DNA from 3 places in the Gordonia sp. DT30 genome. Region 1 is predicted to be linked to each of the others. Evidence: predicted binding sites of a transcription regulator. Region 1 holds the regulator's gene; each other region holds the start of a gene.
The links. Region 1 encodes LexA, which represses DNA repair genes until DNA is damaged. Its sites were predicted from a motif close to CGAACANNTGTTCG; they were not measured.
Positions count from the first base shown of each region.

Region 1 (3,247 bases):
CGACGACCTCGCGCCCGCCGACACCGCCGGCCTGGACCCGGAGTTGATCACCGCGCTGGCGACCCGACTGGGCGGACCGACCAGTCACACCGCGATCATCGCCCGGCAACTCGGGATTCCGTGTGTGGTGGCTGTTGCCGAACTCGACGTCGTCTCCGCGGGTACCGCGGTGCTGGTCGACGGGGCCGCGGGAACGATTGTGGTGGAACCGGATCCGGACCGAGCGCGAGCCGATGTGGAGCAGAGCCGCCGGGAGGTGGAGGCGATTGCGGGCTGGACCGGGCCTGGTCACACCGCCGACGGCCACGAGGTCGCGATCTTGGCGAATGTCGCCGATGGCGTCTCGGCCCGTGCGGCCACCGCGTCCCCGGTAGAAGGAGTCGGGTTGTTCCGTACCGAACTGGCCTTCCTCGATCGCCCGGACGAACCGTCCCTCGACGAACAGGCGGCACTCTACCGGGAGGTCATCGAGGCCTTCGGAGGCAAGAAGATGGTGATCCGCACCCTGGATGCGGGGTCGGACAAGCCGCTGAAATTCGTCGACCACGGGACCGAGGCGAATCCCGCACTCGGTGTGCGCGGCAACCGCATCGCGGCGACACACCCCGAGATCCGGGCCGGACAACTCGATGCGATCGCGCGCGCCGCCGAGGAAACCGGCAGCACGCCATGGGTGATGGCGCCGATGATCGCCTCGGCCGCCGAGGCGGCCGAATTCGCCGCGCAAGTACGCCGACGGGGTCTGGTGGCCGGAGTGATGATCGAGATCCCGTCGGCAGCGATACTTGCGCCGGCGATTGTGGCCGAGGTGGACTTCGTCTCGATCGGCACCAACGACCTGACGCAATACACGATGGCTGCCGACCGGATGTCGGCCGAGCTCGCCGAGTTGACCGATCCGTGGCAGCCGTCGGTCCTCGCTCTCATCGCGATGGTCGCCGAGGCGGGTTCGCGCACCGGCACCCCGGTGGGCGTGTGCGGTGAGGCGGCGGCCGATCCGCTGCTCGCCTGTGTCCTCGTCGGACTCGGGGTCACATCGTTGTCGAGTGCACCCGCCGCCGCGGCCGCGGTGGGCGCGAAACTCGCCGAGGTCGACCTCGATCGATGCCGCGCCGCGGCCACGGCGGCGGTGGCCACCGCTGCACCGGGTGCGGCTCGCGCCGCGGCCCGCGAGGCGTTGCGTTGTTAACTGCGCGGTGTGAGAAACGTGGTTGACACACCGCGCAGCTGATCAGCGCCTGCGCTCAGATCCGGCGCATGACGGTGACGACCTTGCCGAGGATGGCGGCCTCGTCACCGGGGATCGGCTCGAACAACTCGTTGTGCGGCATCAGCCAGACGTGGCCGTCCTTGCGCTTGAACGTCTTGACCGTTGCCTCGCCTTCGATCATGGCGGCGACGATGTCACCGTTGTCGGCCACGTTCTGCTGGCGCACGACCACCCAGTCGCCGTCGCAGATCGCGGCGTCGACCATCGACTCGCCGACCACCCGCAGCATGAAGAGGGAACCTTCACCGACGAGTTCGCGAGGCAGGGGGAAGACGTCTTCGACGGCCTCCTCGGCCAGGATCGGGCCGCCCGCCGCGATGCGGCCGAGCACCGGGACGAAGGTCGGGGTGGGCAGGTTCTCCGAGTTCGGATTGTCATCGGTGGGCGTCGGGTCGGCGTCGCGCACGTTGACCGCGCGCGGCCGGTTGGCGTCGCGCTTGAGCAGTCCCTTGCGTTCCAGCGTGCGCAATTGATGCGCGACCGACGAGGTCGAGGCGAGCCCGACGGCATCACCGATCTCGCGGATGCTCGGCGGATATCCCCGCTCGCGAACCGATTTGCGGATGACGTCGAGCACTCCCTGCTGACGTGGCGTGAGCGGTGCCTCGAAACCCCTCGGCACGATGGGCCGCCGCGGGGCGGCCGCCGCGTCATCAACCTGCGGTGTCGCCGCCGTCGCGGCGTCATCGGTGCTCGACTCTGTGGTGGCCGACTCCGGATCGGCCGCCTCGGCCGGCCGCGACGAACGGTCCTTCTTCTCACTCATCGGGATTCGAGTCCTTTCGATCGGGTGCGTGCCACCCCGGCCGTGGGCCGGTAGGTGACGTGCACACCTGTCGCGGGCCTGTGGTCGAGCTGATCACCGGTCAGAATAGCCGAGGTTTCGGACATCCTCAAACGTCTGTTCGACGTGTTGTGGAGAAATTGTCGGAGGGGGGTGGTACAACTCGAACATCCGTTCATCGAATGTGTGATCGAGACAGGAAGAGACCATGCATAGCACCCTTTTGTCGACCGACCAGACCCGCGTCGGCCGGACCCGTACCGACCAGACCTTCACCGGCCAGACCCGCGCCGGCGCGACCAACCCGGTTCCGCGCGCCCGTCCCCGCGAACAGCGGCCGCTCGATCCTCGCCGCGCCCCCCGGCGTTCCTCGGCCGTGAGTCGTCCCGCCGACCGGCGGCCGATCCGCCCGGTCTCCCGGCGGATACCGGGCGCCGACGGCACCTGGTGCACGTCACCGGCCGGATCACATCACCTGGCCGGAACGGGTGATCCGGGTGGCCACAGGTCTCGCCGGACCGGCGCACTGGTGGCCGTGCTGACCGGCGTGGCACTGGCGCTACTGGTGTGGCTGGTCGCCGTCGCCGGTTCGGACTATCAGGAATCGGCCCAGCGGGGGTCGGCACGGCCGGCGCCGATCGCCACCCAGGTGGTCCATGTGCGCGCCGGGGAATCGCTGAACGCCATCGCGGCGCGGGTGGCGCCCGACATGCCCCGGCAGTCGGTGATCGAGAAGATCGTCGAACTCAACGACATGTCCGGCAGTGCCGTGCAGGCAGGGCAGTCGCTGCTCGCGCCGGCCTACCGGTGACGCGAGAAGTCGGTGCGGTGGCGGGCGGTATCCTAGGTGCATGCGCTGCCCGTTCTGCAGGAATGACGACACCAAGGTCATCGACTCCCGTGTCGCCGATGAAGGACAGGCCATCCGCCGGCGCCGCTCATGCAGTGCCTGCGGCCGCCGTTTCTCGACTGTGGAGACCGCCGTGCTCGCGGTGGTCAAGCGCAACGGCGTGACCGAGCCGTTCAGTCGCGAGAAGGTGATGCGCGGGGTGCGCCGCGCGTGTCAGGGCCGGCAGGTCGACGAAGACGATCTCGCCCAGCTCGCCCAGCAGGTCGAGGAGACGGTGCGGGCCTCCGGAGCTGCCGAGATTCCCAGCAACGAGGTCGGGCTGGCGATCCTGCAACCGCTGCGC
Region 1 covers NZ_JBNCLY010000002.1:301,295-304,541, forward strand. Annotated here, with positions in the region: gene ACLQ3C_RS03375 (phosphoenolpyruvate--protein phosphotransferase) at 1-1,189, shown strand, start outside; gene lexA (transcriptional repressor LexA) at 1,245-1,895, opposite strand; gene ACLQ3C_RS03385 (LysM peptidoglycan-binding domain-containing protein) at 2,263-2,865, shown strand; gene nrdR (transcriptional regulator NrdR) at 2,906-3,247, shown strand, end outside.

Region 2 (3,247 bases), on a different contig from region 1:
CGTCGACACGCCCGGTCACGCCGACTTCTCCGAGGACACCTATCGGGTACTCACCGCCGTCGACGCCGCCGTGATGCTCATCGACGCCGCCAAGGGCCTCGAGCCGCAGACGCTCAAGCTGTTCCAGGTGTGTCGCCATCGCGGCATCCCTGTCATCACCGTCATCAACAAATGGGACCGGCCCGGACGCACACCCCTCGAGTTGATCGACGAGATCAGCGAACGCATCGGCCTGCTCCCGACTCCCCTGTTCTTTCCCGTCGGCATCGCCGGCGATTTCCGCGGTCTGCTCGACCGCCGGAGCGGCCGCTACATCCACTTCACCCGCACCGCCGGCGGCGCCACGATCGCCCCCGAGGAGGTCATGGACGCCGACGCCGCGTCCGCTCGCGAAGGGCAGGCGTGGACCGAAGCGGTCGAAGAAAGTGAGTTGCTCACCGAGATGGGTCAGGACCACGATCAGGAACTGTTCCTGGGCGGGCAGACCTCACCGATGATCTTCGCGTCGGCGATGCTGAATTTCGGTGTGCGCCAACTACTCGAGACGCTCGTCGAGCTCGCACCCGCCCCGGCCGGACGCGCCGGCGTCGACGGCACCGTCCGGGAGCCCACCGATCCGTTCAGCGCGGTCGTGTTCAAGGTGCAGGCCGGCATGGACTCCAGCCACCGGGATCGACTGGCGTTCATGCGCATCGTCTCCGGCGAGTTCGAGCGCGGCATGGTGGTGACCCACGCGCAGACCGGAAAACCCTTCGCCACCAAGTACGCCCAGGCCGTGTTCGGCCGTGACCGTTCCACCGTCGACACCGCCTATCCCGGCGACGTGGTGGGGCTGGTCAACGCGACTGCGCTCGCTCCCGGCGACACCCTCCACGACGGACCGCGGATTCAGTTTCCGCCCATACCTTCCTTTGCGCCCGAACATTTCTCATCGTTGCGCGTCACCACCGCCGACAAGTACAAGCAGTTCCGCAAGGGCATGGAGCAGCTCGACAGCGAGGGTGTGGTGCAGGTCCTGCGCAACGACCTGCGCGGCGACGCCTCGCCGGTACTCGCCGCAGTCGGTCCGATGCAGTTCGAGGTGATGACCGCGCGGATGAAGGCGGAATACAACGTGGACACCGTCATCGAACCGCTCGGCTACACCCTGGCCCGCCGCACCGACGCCGACAGCGCCGCCGAACTCGACCGGCAGCGCGGCGTCGAGGTGTTCACCCGCTCCGGCGACGGCGTGCTCCTCGCGCTGTTCAGCGACAAGTGGCGACTGCAGTACATCGAGAAGGAACACCCCGGCCTGACCCTCGAACCGCTTGTCGCTGCGGCAGATTGACGCCGACACGGCGTTGTCCGTGTGACTGCTGTTCACCGCAGGGAAAGCCGTTCACCGCTGTGACAACAGTTCACTGATGTGACGAAACTGGTTGCAGCCCTTGTGGATTAGTCTTCGAACACTCTGGCGTCGAACAAATATTCTGCTACACTGGAGTCATCGTAAGATCATCCAGGGGGGAATCCATGATCGACGACACCACTCATTCCGCGGAGCTTTCGGCTGAGCTGTTCGCGGACCTCATCGCCCAACTCGACGACCGAACGTTCCGTGCGGACCTCACATCACGTCAAGCTTTCGCGGCGATGCAGCAACTGATCACCTTGCGCAACAAGGTCGATCACCACGCCGCCAACCTGACCGGCGAGTTCGACCGCCTCAAGATGACCGCACCCCAAGGCCGCTCGGTGCGACAACTGTTGATCACCATGGGAATCGCCCCCGCCGTCGCCGGCCGACTCGTCCGCGTCGGCACCACCACAGAAATCGACGGCCTCCGCAGACATACCGTCGACGGTGCGATATCCCTCGACCACGCCGACGCCATCGTCCTCGGACTCGGCCACATCGCCTCCCGCGCCGGCGAACCCGTCACGCCCGAACAACGCCGCGACCACACCCGCGCATTGGTGTCCCAAGCTCTGTCCGGGATGAGTCCCGCCGAAATAGGCAAGCACGCACGCCAACTCGGCAATCTGCTGGCCGACGATACCGGTGGCACACCCGCTGCTCAAGACAAGACCGTCAACGAACTCGGCTACCACAAGACCAGCGACGGCCGTTTGGATGTGCGCGCCAACCTCGATGCCGTCGCCGGGGAGAAACTCCACAGCCTCGTCGAAGCGTTGTCGGCGCCGAAACCTCAGCCCGACGGCTCGCATGACCCGCGGCCAGCACACAACAGGCGCGCCGATGCCTTCGAATCCATCTTGGAGCTCGCTCAGAAGGGTCTCACCGACGAGACCGTGTCGTGCAAACCGACCGGCGGGGTGTTGCTGACCATCCCGGCCGATGCCCCGAAGCTGTCCGCACTGGAGTTCATGGGCTCGGTGACCCCTGCGACGGCAAAAATGTTGGGTTGTGATGCCGGGATCACCGTCGTCATCGTCGACGGCGAGCAGGTGCCGTTGAACGTCGGGCGGGAGAAGCGGCTGTTCACGCTGTCGCAGCGAAAAGCGTTGCTGCTGCGGGATAAGTGCTGCGTGAAGTGCGGTGCACCTGCATCGCGCACCGCCGCGCACCATTTGCGCCACTGGGCTGACGGCGGCCCCACCGACCTCGACAACGGCTGCCTGCTGTGCACCGCCTGCCACCACGATGTCCACGACCGTGCCGGCGCCGGGAGCGAAGCGAGCGGGCCGAATGATCACTGGGATGTGGTGATGGGGTTCGACCGGCATCCGTGGCTCATCCCACCGGCCACGGTCGACCCGCGACGACGACCACTCCCCGCCTACAACCGACGCACCCTCCACCTGGACGATGCTGCCTGAAGCAGGCTTACCTGCAACGACTTTCCGACCCGTGCACCCGGCGCGCCCGGACCGCAATTGTTGTTTGAGAACTTCATAGAGCCCCGGCCCCGGTCGTCGGCGTCCGGCTGAACTCTCAGGCGCCGACGATCCGGGCCACCTCGGCCGGGTCGACGGCGTCGATGTCGGCGGGGTCGAAGGCCGGGTTACGGTCCTTGTCGACGAGGACGGCACGCACTCCCTCGGCGAAGTCGGGTGTGGCAGTGATCTTCTCGGCGGCATGCAGTTCGCGCTCAAGGCATTCGTCGAGCAATGACGACGCGCCGAGTTCGAGGAGTCGGGCGGTCACCCACAGGCTGGTGGGTGAGGCGTGCTCGAGCAACTCCAGCATCTCGGTGGCCCACTCGTCGCCGACCGCTCCACGCAGACCGCCGACGATCGCGGT
Region 2 covers NZ_JBNCLY010000007.1:136,332-139,578, forward strand. Annotated here, with positions in the region: gene ACLQ3C_RS09375 (peptide chain release factor 3) at 1-1,330, shown strand, start outside; gene ACLQ3C_RS09380 (DUF222 domain-containing protein) at 1,516-2,823, shown strand; gene ACLQ3C_RS09385 (enoyl-CoA hydratase/isomerase family protein) at 2,939-3,247, opposite strand, start outside.
Region 2: the regulator LexA is predicted to act here: its motif matches at 1,461-1,474, upstream of ACLQ3C_RS09380 (DUF222 domain-containing protein).

Region 3 (3,247 bases), on a different contig from region 1:
TTCTGCCAAGCCTTTCCGCGCCGTCCCGCCGCATACGGCGCCGAGAGCGACTTCACCATGACGCCCTCGTGCCCCGCGGCGAGCGCCTCGTCGAGCGTGTCCTGGGCCTGTGCTGCCGTCGGGTTGCGCATCGACGTGATCCGCAGATGCGGCGCGATCGAATCGAGTGCATCGAGGCGCTCGGCGAGCGGACGATCGATGAGATCGGCGCTGTCGAGGTGCAGGCAGTCGAAAAAGAACGGACGCAGCAGACGTGGCCCATCGTCGACGTCCGGGTCGGCGGCGATCATCGAGCCGAAGCGGCTCATCGTGTCCTGGAAGGGCCGGGGCCGGCCGTCGTCGGAGAGGGTGAGTGTCTCGCCGTCGAGGATCACCGTGCGTACCGGCAGTTCACGCACCGCCGCAACGAGATCGGGTACGCGCGCGGTGACGTCGTTGAGTGTTCTGGTGAACACCGCAACGTCGTCACCGTTCCGGTGGACCTGGATGCGTGCGCCGTCGAGTTTGTGGTCGACGACCAGATCGGGGCCGAGACTTTCCAGGGCGGCATCGAGATCCTCCGCCGGACTGGCCAACATCGGTGACACGGGCCGCCCGACCTGTAATCCGACCGCTGCCAATGCGTTCGAGCCGCCCTCGATGGCGAGCGTCGCGGTCTCCGCCAGCGACCCGGTCAGCATGTGCGCGCGGCGCACCAGTGCCGGGGGCTGTCCGGAGACGGCGATGATCGCCTCCACCATCACGCCGGCCAGCGCGCCCTGACGTAGCTCTCCGGTGAGTAGACGGAACAAGAAGTTCTGTTCGTCGGCCGTCGAGCGACCAAAGAGGTTGTGGAGCAACTCCCCTCGCGCCGCGACCGATCCCGAGCCGGTCGTCGACGCGAGCCGGGAGAAGGCGTCGTCGACTTCGGCGACGGTCAACACGGCGTCGTCGTCCGGGCGCGGCGGCTCCTGCAGGTCGCGCAGCGTCCGCCACCCGATCCCGAGACGCCCCTGCGGTATCTCCCCCGACATCCACGCCACCACGATCTCCGCATCGGCTCCAGCAGCGGCCAGGAGTTCGCGCAGCGCAACCGTTTTCGCGGTACGGGACCGCGTCGCCGCAACCGTCGCCGACGCCTCGACCACCGAACGGAATCTCATCGACGACCTCTGAACAGCGGAGCTCACCATGACTGTGACGATACCGACCTGCGGACGAAATTCGTCAAATGTATTTTCGATCAGGTGTTGTCATGCGGCCGTATCGGGCGTAGACTCGAACGCACCAGCGACGAACTGATGTTTGATCGCATTCACTGGGGGGTGACAATGAGCGCAACCGATTCGACTGGTGGTCCGGGAACCAGCGTCGAAGACAAGCTTGCGCAATTGCATGCCCTTCTTGATCAGATGGGTTCGACGGATCTGTCGCAGTGCTCGGACGAGACGCTGCTGGAGGTCGCGGCAGCCAATGAACGGGCGATCAACCGGTTGACGTTTCAGGGTGACCGGCAGATCGTCGAGTTGTCGGACCGGAATGCGGAGCGCCGGTTGGGGTTTCGGTCGGTGACCGACATGCTGGTCGTCGGTTTGCGGGTGTCGGAGCCGATGCGCCGCCGCAAGCAGATGACCGCCACCGCGACCTATCACGGGTTGACCGGTGAACTCCTCGCCCCGAAGTACCCCACGTTGGCGCAGGCGTTCGCCGAGGGTGCGGTCGGGCCCGCGCATTCGCGGGTGGTGATCGACGTTCTCGACGACATCCCGCATCAGGTCGACCACGACATCAAGGTCAACGCCGAAAAGCAGATGGCCGACTACGCGCGGGTGCACACCCCCGCCGAGTTGACCGCGATCGGCGCCCGCCTGATGGCACACCTCGATCCTGATGGCGAGTTGACCGACGACACCGACCGGCAGCAGAAACGCCAAGTGTTCCTCGGCCGCCAAGACACCCAGCAGATGTCGAAGATGACCGGCAAAATGACCCCGGAATGCCGTGCCGACCAAGAAGCCGTGTGGGCGGTGTGGGCGGCACCCGGCATGAACAACCCCGACGACCCCGACTCACCGTCGGGTTCCGTCGAAGACGCCGACCCCGAAAAATTGGCGGCCGCGGCCGACCGCGACACCCGCAGCCAAGCCCAACGCAACCATGATGCGATGCAGGCCGTGTACAAACTGGCCCTGAAGTCGGGGGAACTCGGCGAATCGCATCGCGGCCTACCGGTGCAGCTGATCATCAAAGCCGACCTGACCGATCTGATCAACGAAACCGGCCACGGCGTCACCGCCACCAACAGCCTGCTGCCCATCACCGACGTCATCCGGTTGGCCGCCGACGCCCAACCCTGGTTGGCGGTGTTCGGTGAGCACACCACCGTGCCCCTGTATTTGGGTCGGGCCCGGCTCGCGAGCCGCGGGCAACGCATCGCCCTGTTCGCCAAACCCGACGGCCAGGTGTGCTCACACCCCGGGTGTTCGCAGCCGGCCGCGCATTCGGAGATCCATCACGCCACCCTGGATTATGCGAAGGGCGGGTTGACCAATATCGACGACCTCGCTCCGGCGTGTCCGAAACACAATCGGATGGTCGGCGACCGGCTTGGCCAGTACACCACCGGCATCTACCGCGACGGACCCCTCGCCGGGCGGTGTTGGTGGCGCCGTAACGCCGCCCCCGGTGCCCCACCGAACCCGAAACGCGTCAACAAACTGCCTGATGTCGGGCCCGACTTCACCGCCGGGCTCGCGAAGGTGCGTGCCGAAATCCACCGGCAACCACCAGACCCACCCGATACGGGTACACCGTTGCCGGCCGGCAGCACCGGTGCCCACGACGTCGTCGAGATCATCACCTGGGATCCCGCCGACGTACTGAAGGATGCCGTCACACGCTCGTCGAGCGAATCGCGCCTGCGCCACCTACTCACCACCCGCGGACTCTGACGCGCGCAAAAATCTGCAGCCTTTGATCGCGGAAACCGCGATCAAAGGCTGCAGATTCGGCACCCCCTCACCGCAGCCTTGTAACTCGTGATGCGGTTGCTACCTCCTATGGTTGGTGATCTGCAAGTGACTTGTCTATCGTCACTGGAGTCTCACCATTCACATCTGTAACAGATCAGGCGTAACGCAACGAGGCATCAGGAACCCCGGCCCGGAGGAGTGATTGACCGTGACAAAGGCGGACTCATCGGCGGTGACGTCTCTGGTGTCCCGGGCACTGACCATCCGTACGCGGCCCGGTCATTCTCGTCGTCGGC
Region 3 covers NZ_JBNCLY010000004.1:101,808-105,054, forward strand. Annotated here, with positions in the region: gene ACLQ3C_RS05775 (ATP-dependent DNA ligase) at 1-1,142, opposite strand, end outside; gene ACLQ3C_RS05780 (DUF222 domain-containing protein) at 1,311-2,930, shown strand; gene ACLQ3C_RS05785 (SpoIID/LytB domain-containing protein) at 3,184-3,247, shown strand, end outside.
Region 3: the regulator LexA is predicted to act here: its motif matches at 1,274-1,287, upstream of ACLQ3C_RS05780 (DUF222 domain-containing protein).